DNA from 2 places in the Brachybacterium sacelli genome. Region 2 is predicted to be linked to the other one. Evidence: riboswitches for the same ligand, from Rfam matches in the RefSeq annotation. Region 2 holds a riboswitch; the other holds the start of a gene.
The links. Region 2 has a riboswitch for thiamine pyrophosphate ahead of JOF43_RS11210 (ECF transporter S component). Riboswitches for the same ligand answer to the same signal wherever they lie in the genome.

Region 1 (9,073 bases), on a different contig from region 2:
GGAAGTAGTCCGTGCCTGCGCCGCCGGACCAGCTGCAGCGGCCGCGATGAGGGCCGTCGGTGACGACGGCCAGCCCGAATCCCCAGCTGGTCCGTTCCCAGAAGCCGGGGAAGAAGGATTCGGGCGTCTTCGCCTCCTGGGGCACCTGGTCGCTGCGCAGCATCCCCAGGTGCTCGTCGCTGAGCAGCTCCCCGTCGCGCAGCGCCCGCAGCAGGCGGAGGTAGTCGCCGGCGGTGGAGAGCAGCTCGCTGTGGCTCATGTCGTAGGGCGGTGGGCCCGCGTGGAAGCCGCCACCTGCCGGTTCGATCTCGACCAGCCCGGTTCCCTCCTCCGCGTAGGCGGCGGGGAGGCGGTCGAGCTTCTCGTGGGGTACGAAGTACCCCGTGTCGCGCATCCCGAGCGGCCCCAGCAACGTCTGCTCGAGGTACGCGCCGGTGCTGGTGCCGCTGATCCGGGACAGCAGGATCCCCAGCAGACCGAAGGAGTGGTGGTACCGCCACACGGTGCCGGGCTGTCCCACCAGCGGCAGGGAGGTCAGGGCGGCGATCCAGTCGTCGGCCCCGAGCGTGGGAGGCAGCGGGCCCGCCTCCGTCCCGGTCGCGGTCATCGCCCTGGCCAGAGGGCAGTCCTGGAGGATCATCCCGTACCCCGAGGTGTTGGTGAGCAGGTGTCGCAGGGTGAGCGGGGTGCGCAACGGCTCGGTGTCCGTCAGCTCGGCGTCGGGGCGGGTGAGCACCTCCGGGGCGGCCAGCTCCGGCAGCCAGTCCGCCACCGGGGCGTCGAGGGCGAGGACTCGCTGCTCGACCAGACGCAGCGCCGCCACGGTGGTGACCAGCTTGGTCATCGACTGGATGCGGAAGATCGCGTCGGCGGGCATCGGCGGACCGCCGACGGACATCCGGCCGGCCGCGATCGGCTCCGGGTCGTGCCCGAGCGCGATCACGCCGCCTGGGATCGTGCCCTCGTCGACGGATCGGGACAGCAGCAGGGCGGCGGGGGACGACGGAGTCGACATGCGCTCACAGTACGCAGGGGGCCGGGGAGGGGGAAGAGGCGATCCGCCGCCCCTACACTCGGTCCATGAGCTCCTTCGAGGACGTGGTCCTGCTCGAGCCCCGGGAGGTGCCGCTCGGTGGGCCGCGCGGCATGACCGTGCATCGCACTCTGCCGGCGCGTCGGACCTCGTTGATCGGTGCCTGGTGCTTCGTGGACCACTTCGGGCCGGACGACGTCTCCGTGAGCGGGGGCATGAGCGTCGCCCGTCACCCGCACACCGGGCTGGCGACGGTCTCCTGGCTGTTCGAGGGTGCGATCACGCACCGCGACTCGATCGGCAGCCATGCCCTGGTGCGTCCCGGCGACGTGGACCTCATGGTGGCCGGCTCCGGCATCACCCATTCCGAGTTCTCCACGAACGACACCACCATCCTGCACGGAGTCCAGCTCTGGTACGCCCTGCCGGACCGGTCGCGGTTCCGCGAGCAGGAGTTCGTGGTCCACACCCCGCGCGAGCGGGCCACCGCCGGCGCGCGGGTGCGGGTCGGCATGGGGCACCTGCGGGCGACCGATGAGGACGGAGCCGTGCTCGAGGACCTCAGCCCGCTGGTCACCGACACGGCGCTGACCATGGCCCAGATCGACCTGGACGCCGGGCACGAGATGCGCCTCGAGCTGGCCCCCTCCCACGAGCACGGGTTGCTCGTGGACCGGGGCACGGCGCACCTGGGGCTCGGCGCCTCGACGGCGCGCGCGCAGCGCGACGAACTGGCCGTGCTGCCCGACGGCGCCGACCATGTCCGGCTGCGGGCGGACGGCGACGAGAACCTGCGGGTGATGCTCCTGGGCGGCGAACCGCTCGGGGAGGACATCATCATGTGGTGGAACTTCGTGGGCCGCACGCACGAGGAGATCGAGCAGTTCCGCGCCCGCTACCAGGCCGAGATCGGCGTCGAGCTCGCCCTCGAGGACGCTCCGATCGCCGAGATCGCCCGCGAGCGGGGAGGTCTGGGTCCGCACGACGAGCAGTTCGGCCCCTTCGCCGCCCACACCCCGGCGGCCCTGCCCGCCCCGACGCTGCCGGGCGGGCGCCTGCGCTCCCGCGGCCGCGTCGGCCACTCCGCCCCCTGATCGAGGACTTGATGACCGACCACCACAGCACCGCCCCCACGGGGGCCCCGACCACCGATGACGACCCGTCGGCCGCTCCCACCGGGGCCCTGCGTACGGATGATGACCCTTCGCCCGCCCCGACCACCGTCGACGACGCGGCCGCCTCCGGACCCGTTCCGGAGGCCTCCGCCCCGCACGGCCCGGACCAGACCGACCGCGTGATCCTGCGGACCGCCGCCGAGGAAGCCGCAGCGAGCGGGCCCGGCGCCGTGCTCGTGGTCGACGACGCCACCGGCGAGCTCACCGCGGCCGCGCTCGCGGAGGTTGGCACGGTGGGCGAGGCGACGTCCGCGGTGCCCGGGACGCCGGTGATCTCCTGGACGGCCTCGCACGCCGCCACCCTGGCCCTGCGCGCCCGTTTCTCCGAGGAGGTCACCGAAGGACGCCTGGAGGTCCCCGGCGGCGACCACCCCGCCTCGCTCGCCGAGATCGCCGCCGAGACCCGCCCGCGCCTGGCCCTGATGCGACTTCCCAAGGCGCTCGCCGATCTCGAGCACCGCGCCGTCGAGATCGCGCGTGCCGGGGACGTCACCCTGGTCGCGGGCGGACGCGTGAAGCACATGACCCGCACGCAGAACGTGGTGCTCGGCGGCGTCTTCACCGAGGTGCACGCCTCCCGCGGCCTGGGCAAGTCCCGCGCCCTGGTGGCCACCGCGGCGCGTGAGGACCTCGCCCCGCTGCCGATCGCCCGCGGCACCGCCCATCTCCCGGTGCGGGGGACGGCGTCGGCACTGGAACTGCGTGCGATCGGGGGAGTGTTCGGCGGCGCCACGGCCGATGCCGGCAGCCTCCTGCTGCTGGAGGCCCTGGACCGTCACCTCCTCACCCGCGAGGAGGCAGAGGCCGCCCCGCTCGCCCGCGCGATCGACCTCGGCTCCGGCAACGGGCTGCTGACCGCCTATCTCGCCGCCGCGCTGCCGGAGACGCCGGTGCTGGGCAGCGACGACGACGCCGACGCGGTCGCCTCCACCCGGGCGACCCTGGACGCGTACGGGCTGGATCGTGAGAGCACGGATGTGACCTGGGACGACTCACTGTTCCGGGTGGCCGACCGCAGCGCCGACCTGGTGCTGCTGAACCCGCCCTTCCATGACGGCACCGCGGTCGACGCCACCCTGGTGCAGGGTCTGCTGGACGCCGTCGCCCGCGTGCTGCGGCCCGGCGGCGAGCTCTGGTTCGTGCACAACTCCTCGCTGCGCTACCGCACGGAGGTCGAGCGTCGCATCGGCCCCGTGCGTCAGCGCGCCCGGGACCGGCGCTTCACGGTGCTGTCGGCAGAGCGCACCTGAGACGAGACGGTGCCGCGCCCGGTGCCGTCGCCGGTCCCGTCCGCTGCCACCGGGTCGTCGGCCGCGTAGTCATGCACCCCGGTGACCGGTGCGCGGCGGCACACCGGTCGCCGGGGTGCATGACCGTGCGGAGCGCTCCGTGAGGGCCCTGTGGCTCAGGCGACGAGGCTGCGCAGCACCGAGGTGAACATGCCCAGGCCGTCGACCCCGGTGCGGGTGCCCGCCCCGGGCTCGTCGGGACCGAAGCCGGCCTCGACCGCGTGCTCGGGGTGCGGCATCAGTCCGACGACGTTGCCCTCCGCGTTGGTGATGCCGGCGATGTCGTGTCGGGAACCGTTGGGGTTGGACTCGAAGCCGGCCGGTCCATGGGTGGCGCCCGCGGTGTAGCGGAACACCACGCGGTTCTCGGCCTCGAGCTCGGCCAGGGTGCGCTCGTCGGCCACGTACTGGCCGTCCTGGTTCTTCAGCGGGATCCGGATGACCTGGTCCTGCGCGTACTCCGTGGTCCACGCGGTGCGGGTGTTCTCGACCCGAAGCGGCTGGTCGCGGCAGAGGAACGAGCGGTGCGCGTTCTTGATCATGGCGCCCGGCAGCAGGTGCGTCTCGCACAGCACCTGGAAGCCGTTGCAGATGCCGAGCACCGGCATCCCGCCCTTCGCGGCGTCCACCACCTTGTCCATCACCGGGGCGAAGCGGCTGATCGCACCGGCGCGCAGGTAGTCGCCGTAGGAGAAACCGCCGGGCAGCACGATCGCCTCGACGTCCAGCAGATCGTCCTCTCCGTGCCACAGCGCCACCGGCTCGGCACCCGCGAGGCGCACGGCCCGCAGGGCGTCACGGTCATCGAGCGTGCCGGGGAAGGTCACCACACCGATGCGCATCAGGCCCTGCCCTCCTCGACCTCGAGGGCGACGACGTCCTCGATCACCGGGTTGGACAGCAAGGTGGTGGCCGCCTCGCGGAGGTGGTTGAGCACCTCGTCGGTGACCTCGCCCTCGACCTCGAGCTCGAACCGCTTGCCCTGGCGCACGGAGCTGATGCCCTCGAAGCCCAGTCGGGGCAGCGCCGCGGCGACCGCCTTCCCCTGCGGGTCGAGGATCTCCGGCTTCGGCATGACATGGACCACGACGCGGGGCATGGGGCGTTCTCCTGGAGGACGGCGGCCGCGCGGGGGGCGGGCCGGACGGGTGGGTGCAGCGGGGCGGAGCGGGAGGAGCTCCCGGGCTCACCGACGATCTCGGTGCCGACCGCGACCATCGTACCGAGCCCCGGGCGCGCAGAGGGGGAGCGCCCACCGCCGGCGCCCCTCGCGCGGCGCACCGCCCCGCACCCGTCCCGCGGTGGTCGCCGCTCGCACGGTGTCCACCGCTGCCGCAGTGCCCTCCGCCGCCGCCCCTCGCGCGTCGAGCCATGTCGCGTTAGGTTCGTCGTGTCCGAGTCCACCGATGCCGGAGGCAGCGATGAAGATCCGTCACCTCGTCCATTCGTGCCTGCTCGTGGAGACCGCCGGGCGGCGGCTCCTGGTCGACCCGGGCGGCTTCAGCGCTCAGGCCGTACGTGCCCTGACCCCGGAGGTGCTCGGCACCCTCGACGCCGTCGCCGTCACCCACCAGCATCCCGACCACCTCGACCGCGCCCTGCTCGCCGAGGTCCTCGCCGCGAGCGCCGAGGCGATCGTGATCGCCGAGCCGGAGACCGCTCAGCAGCTCGCCGAGCCGTCCGAGGGCGCGCCGGCGGTCGACGGTGAGCGCCTGCTCCCGCTCAGCGCCGGGACCGCGCACGAGTTCCCCGCGACCGGCGAGCATCCGCCCCTGCGGATCAGCGCCGTCGGCGGCAACCATGCGATCATCCATCCCGACATCCCGCGCGTGGGCAACACGGGTCTAGTGCTCACCGCCGGCGACGGGCCACGGCTCGGCATCACAGGGGACTCCCTCGAGCCGGTCCCCGAGTTCCACGGCATCGACGTGCTCGCCTTCGCGGTCGTCGCGCCGTGGTCGAAGATGTCCGAGACTATCGACTTCCTGCGCAGTGTCCGCCCGGTCCTCGCCCTGCCCGTGCACGATGCGGTCGCCAGCGACGTCGGCCGTCCGATCTTCCTGCGTCAGTCCACGCACCTCGCCCCCGAGGGCACCGAGGTGCGCGACTGGCCCGCGGGCGGCGTCGTCGAGATCACCGCGAGCTGAGGGACTGCCATGGCACGTGACGACTCAGGGCACGACGACGACCCGGTCGCGGGAGCCTTCGCGGCGGTCCCGCGCACCCCGTTCCTGCCTGCGGAGCAGCGCCGGCACGCCGAGGTCGACGCCCCGCTGCGCATCGCGCAGGGGCAGACCAACTCGCAACCGACGACCGTCGAGATCATGCTGCGGTTGCTCGAGGTGCGCCCCGGGGACCGGGTGCTCGACGTCGGCGCCGGGTCCGGCTGGACCACGGCCCTGCTCGCGCACCTCGCCGGTCCGCGCGGGCGCGTGATCGGGGTGGAGCGGCACGAGGCGCTGGTCGAGTCCGCTCGCGCGGCTCTCGGTGAGGCCGAGGCGTTCGGCGTCGCGGAGGTCCGCGTCGCCGCCGACGGCGTGCTCGGCGCGCCGGAGGACGGCCCCTACGATCGGATCCTGGTCTCGGCCGAGGCGCAGGGGCTTCCCGACGCGCTGATCGAGCAGCTGGCCGACGGCGGGGTGATGGTGATCCCGGTCGGCACCACGATGCATCGCATCGAGCGTCACGGGGACCAGCTGCGGGACACCGAGCACGGCGCCTTCCGCTTCGTGCCGCTGGTGGAGGACTGACGGCGCAGTACGAGCGCCCGGTCCCTCAATGCCGTCGCTGCGGGGAACCGGCCGGGTGCGCGGCGCGGGCCCTGTCGACGGCCTCCCGGACGGGGCCGCGCCAGGACGGTCCGTGACCCGGGACGACGGCATCGGCCCCGAGCTCGGCGAGGACGTCCAGGGTGGAGCGCGCGGTGGCCGGGTCGTGGGTGAAGAACTCCGGGATGAGCTGCGGCCCGAGGCGAGCGGAGGTCTGGTGGCCGGTGACGAGGGCGTCCCCGGTGACCACGACGCCCGCCTGCGGCAGGTGGTAGACGGTGTGCCCGGAGGTGTGGCCGGAGCAGGCCAGGGCGATCGGTCCCCCGGGGAGGTCCAGCGGCGTGCCGGTGCTGACGGCTCGTGCCTGGGGAAGGTGGATCGTGGACAGGCCTCCCGCGCGGGCGACGGTGAATGCCCATCGCGCCGTCCGCGGCCGCCAGCACCGTCGCACGACGTCGCGGGCGGACGCCTGCTCATGGACCTCGCCGCGGAGCATCGGCAGCTCCCGGTCGTGGGCATGCATCGGGATCGGATGCATCGCCTGGATCCCCGGGAGCGAGCCCACGTGGTCGACATGGGCGTGGGTGATCAGCACGCCGCGGACGTCCTCGATCCTGCCTCCGAGGTGCTCGAGAGAGGAGAGGACGTTCTCGAGATCCTTCGGGTACCCGGCATCGATCAGGGTGAGATCGCGGCCCTCGCGCACCACCGTCCAGTTGGAGGCGATCCCCTCGACCATGAACACCTCGGACGCGACCTCCTGGATCTGCCTGTGGGCCATGCGCTCTCCTCCCGGACGTCGGGACTTGAAGCTACCAGCCGCTCCCGGCCGGGGATCATCAGCACCGCCGGACGCGGCGGTGGACCGCACCTGCGGCGAGCGCCCTCGGCGACTACAGTGGCCGCGTGCACGGGAGCCCGGTGAGCCGGGCTGAGAGGGAGTGCTCCGACTCCGACCGTAGAACCTGATCCGGATCATGCCGGCGCAGGGAGCCTCCGCAGGGCGAGAGCCGCTGTGCGCCCGTGCCGCGTCGTGAAAGGCACGGATCGTGACCACCGCTGCTGCATCTCCCGCCTCTCCCTCCCCACCCGTCCCCTCGGGCGACGGGTGGTCCCCGACACCCCCCACCGACCCCGCCGGGACCCCGCTCGGCTTCGGGGTGGGCGCCCGGGTCACCGCCGCTGTCATGGCCGACGACTACGCCCGGATCCTCGTCGAGACGCTCTCCGCGCTCGACGAGACCTCGCTGGTGCGCGAGACCGGCGACGTCTCCACCTACCTCGGCGGCCACGAGGCCGATCTCCTGCGCTGGCTCACCGACCTCGGCGAGGCCCTCGCCCGCACCGAGCACCACGCCACCCTCGCCGTGCACCTGTCGCGCGGCTGTCCCGGCGAGGTCGTCTGCGAGCTGCCCGGCGGCGCCGGGCCGCGCCGCACCGAGGTCCCGTCCCCGCGCCGGACCGGGCGCTTCGCCACCGCCGAGTGGGCCCTGTACCCGCTCGCGGACCAGGTCACCGCGGACGGCACCGCTCCCGACCACATGCGGGACATCTACGCGGCGATCGACCACGCCCGGGAGCTGGGCACCTTCCGCGGCTCCGAGCACTTCGTGACCCGGCTCGAGGGCGACGTCGGGGACGTCCTCGCGACAGCACTCGCCGGATGGGTGCAGGTGGGCCACGGCGTCCAGCACGTGACCAGTCATCTCACGCTCAGCCTCAACAGCCCCTCCCACCGGACCCGGGACCTCGGACAGGACGCGCGATGACCGCCCCCGCTCCCGCCACCGCCCGCGCGCGGCTGGAGCTGCGCGAGATCGTACTGGTGGTGGTGCTGGGCATCGTCTTCGGCTTCCTGTACTGGGTGTTCGTCCAGGCGTGGAACGGCCTGGCGATCGCCATGGGCCCCGCCGGGGATCTCGCCCAGCACGTCCTGGCCGGCTCCTGGCTGCTGGTGGGACCGGTCGCGGTCGCCATCATCCGTCGGCCCTTCAGCGGTGTGATCGCCGAGATCCTCGCGGCGGTCGTCGAGGTGGTGTTCCTCGGCAGTCCCGTCGGCCCGCTGCTGCTGCTGTCCGCGGCGCTCCAGGGCGTCGGCAGCGAGCTGCCCTTCGCGCTGACCCGGTACCGCCGGTTCGGGTGGAGCACCTTCGCCGTCTCCGGGGCTCTCGGCGCCGGTCTCGTCTTCTTCTGGACCGCGCTGCGGATGGGCTGGTACGGGCAGGACATCCTCGCACTGCGACTGGGCATGCAGGTGCTCTCCGGCATCGTGCTCGGCGGCCTGCTCGCCAAGGTGCTGGTCGACGCGCTCGTGCGCACCGGGGTGCTCGACAACTTCGCGATCGGCGGCTCGCGCGGGAGCACCGGTGCGCGGGAGCCCGAGGACTCCGCCCCTGCCCGTCGTGTCCACTGAGGCGCGCTCGGCGCCGGGCCGGGTGGCGAGCACTGGACGTGCCCCCGCGGCCCGTGCGGAGCAGCACACCGATCGCGCCCTCGAGGGGTCGGACCACGGGGACCGGCCGCTGGTCCGGGCGGAGGACTTCGAGGTCATCCTGCCCTCGGGAGACGGCGTCGGCCCGTGGACCGGCACCCTCCGGGCGGGCGAACAGGTCCTGCTGCTCGGGCCCTCCGGTGCGGGCAAGTCCACCTTCCTGTTGGCGCTGGCGGGCGCCGTCCCCTCCCATGTCCGCGCGAGCACCCGCGGGAGGCTGCGCATCGACGGGCGGGACCCGGTGGCCGACGGTGTGGTCGCCCTGTCGGACGTCGTCGGGTATCTCGGGCAGGACCCGGTCAGCGGCGTGTGCCTGC
Region 2 (9,073 bases):
GGCAGGCGGAGCGGCGCTACCGCGAGCTCCGGGCACGCGAGGAGGCGCGGTCCGCGCACCGGGTGCCGACCCACGGCGAACCGCACTGGGCCAACCAGATGCTCACGGACGCCGGCACGCTGATCCTGGTGGACTGGGAGACCCTCGCCGCGGCCCCGCGGGAGCGCGACCTCGCCGCGCTGCCGGAGGCCGTCCAGCGCGCCGAGGGCGCCGACCCGGGGATGCTCGAGCTGTTCGCGCTCGAGTGGACGCTCAGCGAGGTGGAGGAATACCTGCGATGGTTCCGCGCCCCTCACACCGGCACCGCCGACGACCGCATCGCCCTGCGCGGGCTGCGTGAGGAGCTCCAGCGATGACCTCGACCCAGCCGCCCGCCGTGACCCGCAGCGGCCTGCTCGCCGTCGGCGAGGACCAGGAGATCTACTGGGAGCACAGCGGCGCTGCGGACGGCGTGCCCGTCCTGTACCTCCACGGCGGGCCAGGGGGCCGGCTCGGCGCCGGATACCGCCTCCATGCCCCGGCCGGGCAGAGTCGGCTCATCGGTCTGTCCCAGCGCGGGGCCGGTCGCTCCACACCGCCGGCCGGTGCCCCCGGGCCGGTGGACCTCCGGAGGAACACCACGGCGCACCTGGTCGCCGATCTCGAGGTCCTGCGCGAGCACCTCGGGATCGAGGCGTGGATCCTCCAGGGCGCCTCCTGGGGGAGCACGCTGGCCCTCGCCTACGCCCAGGCGCATCCCCGACGCACGCTCGGCGTGCTGCTGTTCGCCGTGACCAGCACCTCGCGCCGCGAGGTCGACTGGATCACCGAGGGCGTCGGGGTTCTGTACCCCGAAGCCTGGGACATCTTCGCGCGCTTCGCCGAGACCCACGACGGCTACGACCGACACGACCGGTCACCGGGCAGGCTGCGCCTGGTCGAGTCCTACCGGCGGATGGTCACCTCGGGCGATCCTGCCCTCGAGGACGGGGCCGTGCGGGCGTGGATGACGTGGGAGGACGAACACATCCGCCTCGGAGCGCCCGGGGCCGCCGGCACCCATGCGGTGCCCGCGGACCAGGAGGTCACCGAGTACGCGCGGGGCTTCGTGCGGCTGGCCACCCACTACTGGGCCCATGACGGCTTCGTCGCGGACTGGGCCACGCCGTGGGGAGCCGCGCCGGGCAGCGGGCTGCTGGGCGGGATGGGCCGCCTCGCCGGGATCCCGGGCGCGCTGATCCACGGCCGACGGGACGTCTCGGGCCCCGCGCTCACCGCCTGGGAGCTGCACCGGGCCTGGCCGGGCAGCGAGCTGGTCATCCTCGAGGACGAGGGCCACGGTGGTGCGGGCATGGTCGCGCAGTGGAGGACCTCCCTGGCACGGATGGTCGAGGCGGCCGCCACCTCCCGTGGATGAGTACCCTGGCGCTCATGCCTGACCCCGTGACCCACTCCGAGGCGGTGCTGCGACGCGGCCCCGTGGCCGACCTCGACCCCCGCACCCTCTACCTGCTCGCCAAGCTCCGCCAGGACGTCTTCTCCCTCGAGCAGGGCGCCACCGACCCGGACCTCGACGGGCGGGATCTGGAGGGGACCACCACGCTGGTGTGGATCGAGGTGGCGGGACCGGGAGCGGAGGCGGCCGGGCTGGAGCGCGAGCCCGCCGCCCACACCCGGGTGCTGCGCGAGGCCGACGGCACGCTGCGCATCGGCCGGGTCGCGGTGCGCGCCGCCGAGCGCCGTCACGGGTTCGGCGGGCGCGTGATGCGGGAGAGCCTCGCCCTCGCGCGCGAGATCGATCCGCAGGCGGAGGTGCACGTCGACGCCCAGGCATACCTCGAGCGGTGGTACCAGGGGCTCGGCTTCGAGCCGGTCGGGGCGCTGTTCCTCGAGGCGGGCATCGAGCACGTGCCGATGGTGCTGCGCCCGCGGTCCGACTGAACCGGCCGCGATCAGCCTTCGGTGCGTCGGGCCTGCGCGATGAGGGCGGTGATCTCCTCGCGCTCGAAGTACTGCGCGGTCTCGGCCGCGCTCGGGGTGCCCAGATCCGGGTCGGCCCCCGCTTCGAGCAGCTCCCGCGCGACGTCGGCGGTGCCCTTGAAGGCGACCCCGGCCAGCGGTGACTGCCCGCGGTCGTTGGTCAGGTCCACGTCACCGCCGCGCGCGGCGAGCTCGCGCACCAGGGTCGCGTGCCCGTGGTAGGCGGCGAGCATGAGCGAGGAGTTGCCGCCGCCGTCGCGCAGGTTCACCGGGGCGCCCTGGTCGATCAGTGACAGCAGGGTGTCGGCGTCGCCGCTGCGGGCCGCCTCGAGCATCGTCGTGGCCAGGGCGATCACTGCTTCGTCCTCGGCGGCGGTGGGCTGGGGCCGGGTGTCCTCGTTCACGGTCCCAGGCTACGACGCAGCTCCCGGGGATGCACCCGTGCGTCTGCTCACGCCACCAGCACGGCCGCGACGGCGGGCCAGACCAGAAGGGCGATCCCCAGCAGCACACCGAGCACGTCGGCCCGACCGAACTCGCTGGGCTCGGCCCAGGTGCGGTGCGTGGCAGCGGCGAAGCCGCGGGCGTCCATGGCCAGCGCCTGCTGCTCCGCGCCCCGCAGGGTGTCCACGAGGAGGGCGAGGGTCGCGCCCGCCAGCAGCCGCGGCGACCGGGCTGTGCCCAGCCCGCGCTGGATCCGGGTACGGGTGATGATCTCCCATTGCCGCCCCAGATGACCCACTCTGACCAGGGCGAGGACCACGGCGACGACCGGGCGTGCGGGCAGGTGGAGCCGGCCGCCGAGCGCATCGCCGAGGGCGGTCGGGGACACGCTGCCCAGCGCCAGCACGCCGGGGGCGACGAAGACGGTGATCCGCGCGGCCTCCTTGAGGCCCAGCAGCCAGGCCGCGCCCGACAGCGGCGGCGCCTCACCCAGCAGCGCGGTGGTCCAGGCGAGGGACGCGGCAGACAGCAGGATCGGTGCCAGGCGGAGCAGGCCTCCGCGTACGGAGCGGACGGCGAGCGGTCCCAGCAGCACCAGGGGAAGGAGCGCGAGCAGGCCGCCCTGCCAGGTCTGGACCGCGAAGGAGCCGATCGCGGCGAGGATCCCGATCAGGCACAGGGTCAGCGGATTCAGAGCGTCGGCCGGGATCCTCCGCCGCGGACGGGGCGGCGCCGGATCCTCCGGTGGGGGCGACGGCAGCTCGACGCGCTCGGCGGCTCGGGCGATCAGCGCGGGATCATGCGAGGCGGCCAGCACCGCGCAGCCGCGCGCGGCGGCGTCCCCCACCAGGTCCAGGACCTCCGCGCGCCGCCGGGCGTCGAGGCCGACGGTGGGCTCGTCGAGCACCAGCAGTTCGGGCTCCTGCGCCAGGGCCGCGGCGATCGCGACCCGGCGCTGCTCGCCGCCCGAGAGACGGTGGGGATTCGCCCGCGCCAGGGCGGAGAGCCCGGCGCGCTCGAGCAGCCGATCGGCCAGCTGCTCGTCCTCGGCCCAGGGGGAGGCCAGCAGCTCCTCACGCACGGTCGGGGCGACGAAGGAGTGCTCGGGGTCCTGGGGCACGACCGCGAGATGGTCGGGTGCCGGGCCCCGGGCGGTGCCGAGGGCGGGCCGTGCCGTCCCGGTCAGGACGCGCAGCAGGGTGGTCTTGCCCGCGCCGCTGGGACCGGTGAGGACGCTCAGGCGGCCCGCGCGGGCCTCGAGGTCGACCGCCCGGGTGATCCCCCGCTCGGGCACGGTGACCCCGTCCAGCGCGGCGACCACCTCCGCGGCGCGGCCCGGAGAGCTCGAGGGCGGAGCCACCGGCGCGGGCGGCTCGTCGACGGGACCCTCGAGGATCCCGGCCTCGATCAGCGCCGCACGGTGCGCGTCCAGGGCGGTGGCGGCATCGACGTCGAGCAGGACGCGGGCCTGCGGTCCGAGCACCACGAGTCGGTCGACCCGAGGGAGCCAGGGCTCGATCCGGTGCTCGGCGACCACCAGGGTGCGCTCCTCGGCGGCGGCGAGGATCGCCTCCCGCACCTGCGCGGCGGTCGCCGCATCGAGCATGCTCGTCGGCTCGTCGAGCAGCAGCACGTCCGGACTCAGCGCGAGCGATCCCGCCAGGGCGACGCGCTGCTGCTGGCCACCGCTGGCCTCGAGCGGTGCCCGACCGGGGTCCAGGTCCGCCCGCGCCGCCGGCAGGGCGGCCGCGACCCGGTCGTGGATCACGGGGCGGGGCAGAGCGGCGTTCTCGGGCCCGAAGGCGACATCCCGCGCGACCGTGGCCGAGACCAGGGCGTGGGCGGGGTTCTGCAGCAGCAGAGCGCGCTCCCCGGGTCGCTCGGGGGCGTTCAGGAGGCCGGTGCCCTCGCCGGCCTCCTCCTCGAGCAGACCGGCGAGAGCGCGCAGCACGGTCGACTTCCCGCTGCCGCTGGCCCCGGCCAGCAGCACCCTCTGACCGGCAGGGATCGCGAGCTCCAGAGCGGCGACCGTCGGCTCGGCCCGCGTGTAGGGCCGCCAGGTGAGGCCGGAGAGGATGAGCTCCCCGGCCACCTCAGGCCTCGGTGGCGCGGACATGCTCACGTCCCGACGGCAGGGAGTCCACGGCGCCGGTCGCCGCCAGCGCCCGGGAGGCCGCCCAGCCCAGGCCACCGGCCAGCACGGCGCCGGAGAGCAGGAAGAGGACCAGCAGGATCAGGGCGTACGGCCAGCTCATCTCCGGGTAGTAGGCGAAGCGCTCCCAGACCCATTCCAGGGCCCCGGAGAGGATTCCGCCGAGGACCGCGACGGGCAGGGTGAAGCGACGGTAGCGGAACAGGGCGAAGGCCAGCTCGACCCCACCGCCCTGCAGCAGGCCCGAGATCGCGGTGCCCCAACCCCATTGGCCGCCCAGCAGCATCTCCAGCAGCGAGGCGACCATCTCGGCGAGCAGGGCCGCGCCCGGCCGGCGGACGATCAGGGCCGCCAGCACCGCCGGCAGGAACCAGATCCCCGCCAGCAGGCCCTCGGCGGGCTTGAACGCGGCCGTCAGCGGCCCGATGAGGGTGTACAGCTGGCCGTACCCCAGGAAGGCGACCCCGAAGGCCGCCCCGATCAGTACGGTGACCAGCAGGTCGAGGGTGCGAAAACGCGTCATCACTTCTCCTTCCACGAGCGGAAGGGGCGCGGGACGCCGACGGCACCCCACGGAAATCCCGACTCCCTACGCCGGTGTGAGCCGGATCAGGTTCGAGGGTCTGCGCCGGATCGCGCACTCTCAGCACCGTGGAGGTGCTCCCCTGTCAGTGGATGACCGCCCGCCAGTCTAGCCCGTCAGCGGCGGGCCCGGATCGCCTGATCGATCGCCTCCGCCGTGCCCTCCACGTCCACGGGGGAGAGCACGTAGTTGGTGCCGGAGCGGCCGATGATCTCGACCAGGGTGCCGGCCCGGGTGACCATCATCCGGTGGGGCTGCTGCCGCTCGCCGGTGGTGAAGATCTTCCGGTCCCCGACGGGGGTCAGCTCGGCGGGGGTCGAGGGGGCGACCCTGCCGCGACGCCAGCCGTAGCCGCCCAGGGTCACGCCGACCGTGTTGGCCGCCAGCGTGCGGTACTGCACGGTGCGGAAGTCCTCCAGGGGCCAGCTGGGGCGCGGCAGGAAACCGCCGAGGGAGACGGTCACCCCGCGCTCGTCGACGACGAAGCGGGAGTGCTGGCCCATCCAGGTCCACAGCGTCAGCAGGGCGAACAGGCCCGCGATCACGAGCCCTGCCAGCAGACTGCTTCGGCTGGCCATCAGGAGGGTGACGATCACCCCGGCCAGGGCGGTCAGCCCGATGCGGGTCCACCCGACCCCGGAGGGCCGGGTGGTGCCGACGTAGAAGGGGGCCTCCGGTCTCACCAGATCGTCACACGCTGCTCGGGGGCGCGGTACATCCCGTCGCCCTCGCGCACGTCGAAGGCGTGGTGGAACTCCTCGAGGTTCGAGACCACCGTGTTGCAGCGGAACTCCATCGGGGCGTGCGGATCCACGGCGAGGCGGCGGATCCCCTCCTGGGGGCGGTTCTTGCCCCGCCACACCGTCGCCCACGACAGGAACACCCGCTGCAGGCCGTTGAAGCCGTCCAGGACCGCATCGGCCTCGTCCTGCGCACGGCTGCCGCGGTAGGCCTTCAGCGCGATGGAGAGCCCGCCGAGGTCGCCGATGTTCTCCCCGATGGTGAGGGCGCCGTTGACGCGATGGGAGTCGTCGAGATCGCGCGGGGAGAGCTCGGAGTACTGGGCGATCAGCATCGCCGCGCGCTCCTCGAAGGCCTCCCGGTCCTCGTCGGTCCACCAGGAGACGAGGTTGCCGTCACCGTCGTACTTCGAGCCCTGGTCGTCGAAGCCGTGGCCGACCTCGTGACCGATGACCGCGCCGATGCCGCCGAAGTTCACGGCGTCCTCGGCCTCGGCGTCGAAGAACGGGGGTTGGAGGATGGCGGCGGGGAAGACGATCTCGTTGCGACCGGGGTTGTAGTAAGCGTTGACCGTCTGCGGGGTCATGTGCCACTCGGTCTCGTCGATCGGGCCACCGACCTTCGCGTACTCGAAGTCGGCGTCGAAGCGGCGGGAGGCGCGCACGGTGGCGACCAGGTCGTCGGGGACGATCTCCAGGCCGTCGTAGGTCCGCCAGCTCTCGGGGTAGCCGATCTTCGCGGTGAACTTCTCCAGCTTCGCCAGCGCCTTCTCGCGGGTGGCCGGGGTCATCCACTCCAGGGAGGTGATGGAGCGGCGGTAGGCGACCATGAGGGCGTCGACCAGGTCGGTCATGCGCGCCTTGTGGGACGGCGGGAAGTGACGGGAGACGTACTCGCGGCCGACGGCGAAGCCCACGGCGCCCTCGACGAAGGCGACGGCGCGCTTCCACCGCTCGCGCAGCTCTTCGGCACCGGAGAGCACCTTCCCGGAGAAGGCGAAGTCCTCCTCGACGAGGGCCGCGGGGAGGTACGGGGCGTAGGCGGCGACCGTGTGGAGGGCGAGCCAGGTGCGCAGCACCGCGAGGTCCTCGCCGGCCAGCAGCCCGGCGGCGGCGGCGACGAACTCCGGCTGGCCGACGGAGACCACCTCCACGGCCCGGGCGGGCGCACCGGAGCCCTCGAGGTAGGCGTCCCAGCAGAAGGACGGGGCGAGCTCCCGACGCTGGGCCGCGTCCATCGGGTTGTAGGACTTCTCGCGGTCGCGCAGCCGCACGACGTCGACGTGGCAGGCGGCCAGGCGGGTCTCGAAGTCCATCACCGCGCCCGCCAGGGCCTCGGCGTCTCCGGACAGCAGCCCCGCGCGACCGGGCAGCTGCGCGAGACGGGCGAGGTTCGCGAGGTGGCCGGTATAGGCCTCGCGGATCTCGGCGTAGTGGTCCTCGCGGTAGTAGGACTCGTCGGGCAGTCCCAGGCCGCCCTGGTGGAGCTTGACCTGATAGCTGGTGGAGTCGTGGTCGTCGGTCCAGACGTAGGCCAGCAGCGCGCTGGCGCCGGAATCGGGGGCGGCCATGGTGCGGGTGATCGCGGCGAGGTCCTCGCTCGCGGTGACGGTGGCCAGGAGGTCCTCGAGCGGGGCGGTGCCGGCGCGCTCGATCGCCTCGGTGTCCATGAACATCCGGTAGAGAGCGCCGACACGGCCGTGGTCGGTGGTGGGGGCGAGGCCGGGGCCCTGGGACGCGACCTCGGCCGCGGCCTCCTCGACGATCTCGCGCACCCGCTGCTCGGAGAGGTCCCGCAGCTGGTGGAAGGCGCCGTCGCTGGAGCGGTCCGCGGGGATCTCGTGGGAGTCCAGCCAGGCGCCGTTGACGTGACCGAAGAGGTCGTCCTGGAGCCGGAGGGCGGGATCGACCTCGGTCAGCGCGAGGCCGGATCGGGCTGTCGAGGGGGACGTGGCGGAGGGGGCAGTGGTCATCGTCGGCTCCTGCAGGGTGATCGGAGGGGGTCGGAGAGCTCGGGGCGGGTCAGAGGGCGAGCAGCCCGAGCGAGGCGAGGGCCAGCGTGAGCAGGCCGATCGCCAGAGGTGCGTAGGCCCACGGCGAGCGGGAGCGTTCCGCGGGGGCGCGGCGCTGGAGGACCAGCGTGGACAGGCCGGAACCGATGGACAGCACCGCGGTGCCGATCACCAGGACCGGGGAGAGGATCACCAGGACGGTCGCGCCGACCTGGAAGGTGAGCGTGCCCACGACGTCCAGCAGGCGCATCACCACGGTGGAGCGGGCGCCGACCCGTTCGGCCAGCAGCGTGGCGACGGCGTCCTGGGACCAGCCCGAGGGACGCGCGATCCGGCGCCGGGTGGAGACGGTCTGCGCGGTCGCCAGGGCCAGCCACACCAGGGCGGCACCCGCTCCGACCCACACGCCGAGCTCGGCGCGGATGTCGCCGGGCCACAGCAGCAGCGCCAGCAGTGTCGCGGCGACGCGCAGCACCTCCTCGAGTGCACTGCGCACCGCGAGCAGACCCGGGTTCACGGCCAGCTGCTTCCGGGTGCGGGCGACGAACAGGCTGGTCAGCACGAGAGCCACGAGGTGCGTCGCACCCAGGCCGATGCCCAGCAGCAGCACGGTGGGGCTGGTGGGGGCCAGCGGCAGGATCGCCAGCAGCAGGACCACGCCGAGCACGGGGAGGACCAGGGTGAGGATCGACAGGCCCTTGACCAGGTCCTGGACCAGGTCGGAGCCCGTCGGCGGATGCTCGTGATCGCTGTGGTCGTGCGGGTCCCCGCAGTGGGGATCGGCGGGCTGGTCCGTGGACCTGCCGGGGGTGTCGGTCATGGGGCTCCTTCGAAGTCGTCACCAGGGTACTGGGGTCAGGGAGTGCGGACGCAGGTGTGGAACGATGATCACGTGACGACAGACGCTGCGACGACGACGGAGACGGGGCTGACCCCCGAGCAGCGCCGACGTGCGGCCGGATCGGTGGTCGCGGCCGCGACCGGTGATGCCCTCGGCGCCCCCTACGAGTTCCAGGCCCCGGTGGTCGATTCCGAGGACATCGACATGATCGGTGGCGGGGTCCTCGGCTGGCAGCCGGGGGAGTGGACGGACGACACCGCCATGGCGATCGTCGTGCTGGAGGCGGCGATCTCCACGTCGAACCGCCATGACCTGCGGATGGAGACCGCGCAGGATCAGATC

Region 1: another riboswitch for thiamine pyrophosphate. It lies ahead of JOF43_RS15955 (YkoF family thiamine/hydroxymethylpyrimidine-binding protein); the one in region 2 lies ahead of JOF43_RS11210 (ECF transporter S component).

Annotation. Positions count from the first base shown of each region.
Region 1 is NZ_JAGIOD010000002.1:385,459-394,531, forward strand. Features, by position in the region: gene JOF43_RS15915 (serine hydrolase domain-containing protein) at 1-1,015, opposite strand, end outside; gene JOF43_RS15920 (pirin family protein) at 1,081-2,127, shown strand; gene JOF43_RS15925 (class I SAM-dependent methyltransferase) at 2,139-3,458, shown strand; gene purQ (phosphoribosylformylglycinamidine synthase subunit PurQ) at 3,614-4,339, opposite strand; gene purS (phosphoribosylformylglycinamidine synthase subunit PurS) at 4,339-4,596, opposite strand; gene JOF43_RS15940 (MBL fold metallo-hydrolase) at 4,919-5,644, shown strand; gene JOF43_RS15945 (protein-L-isoaspartate O-methyltransferase family protein) at 5,654-6,247, shown strand; gene JOF43_RS15950 (MBL fold metallo-hydrolase) at 6,273-7,046, opposite strand; TPP riboswitch at 7,174-7,259, shown strand; gene JOF43_RS15955 (YkoF family thiamine/hydroxymethylpyrimidine-binding protein) at 7,315-8,034, shown strand; gene JOF43_RS15960 (ECF transporter S component) at 8,031-8,678, shown strand; gene JOF43_RS15965 (ATP-binding cassette domain-containing protein) at 8,668-9,073, shown strand, end outside.
Region 2 is NZ_JAGIOD010000001.1:2,489,416-2,498,488, forward strand. Features, by position in the region: gene JOF43_RS11185 (phosphotransferase) at 1-356, shown strand, start outside; gene JOF43_RS11190 (alpha/beta fold hydrolase) at 353-1,396, shown strand; gene JOF43_RS11195 (GNAT family N-acetyltransferase) at 1,411-1,920, shown strand; gene JOF43_RS11200 (ankyrin repeat domain-containing protein) at 1,932-2,363, opposite strand; gene JOF43_RS11205 (ATP-binding cassette domain-containing protein) at 2,411-4,519, opposite strand; gene JOF43_RS11210 (ECF transporter S component) at 4,497-5,078, opposite strand; TPP riboswitch at 5,125-5,232, opposite strand; gene JOF43_RS11215 (hypothetical protein) at 5,255-5,821, opposite strand; gene JOF43_RS11220 (M13 family metallopeptidase) at 5,818-7,851, opposite strand; gene JOF43_RS11225 (hypothetical protein) at 7,901-8,710, opposite strand; gene JOF43_RS11230 (ADP-ribosylglycohydrolase family protein) at 8,783-9,073, shown strand, end outside.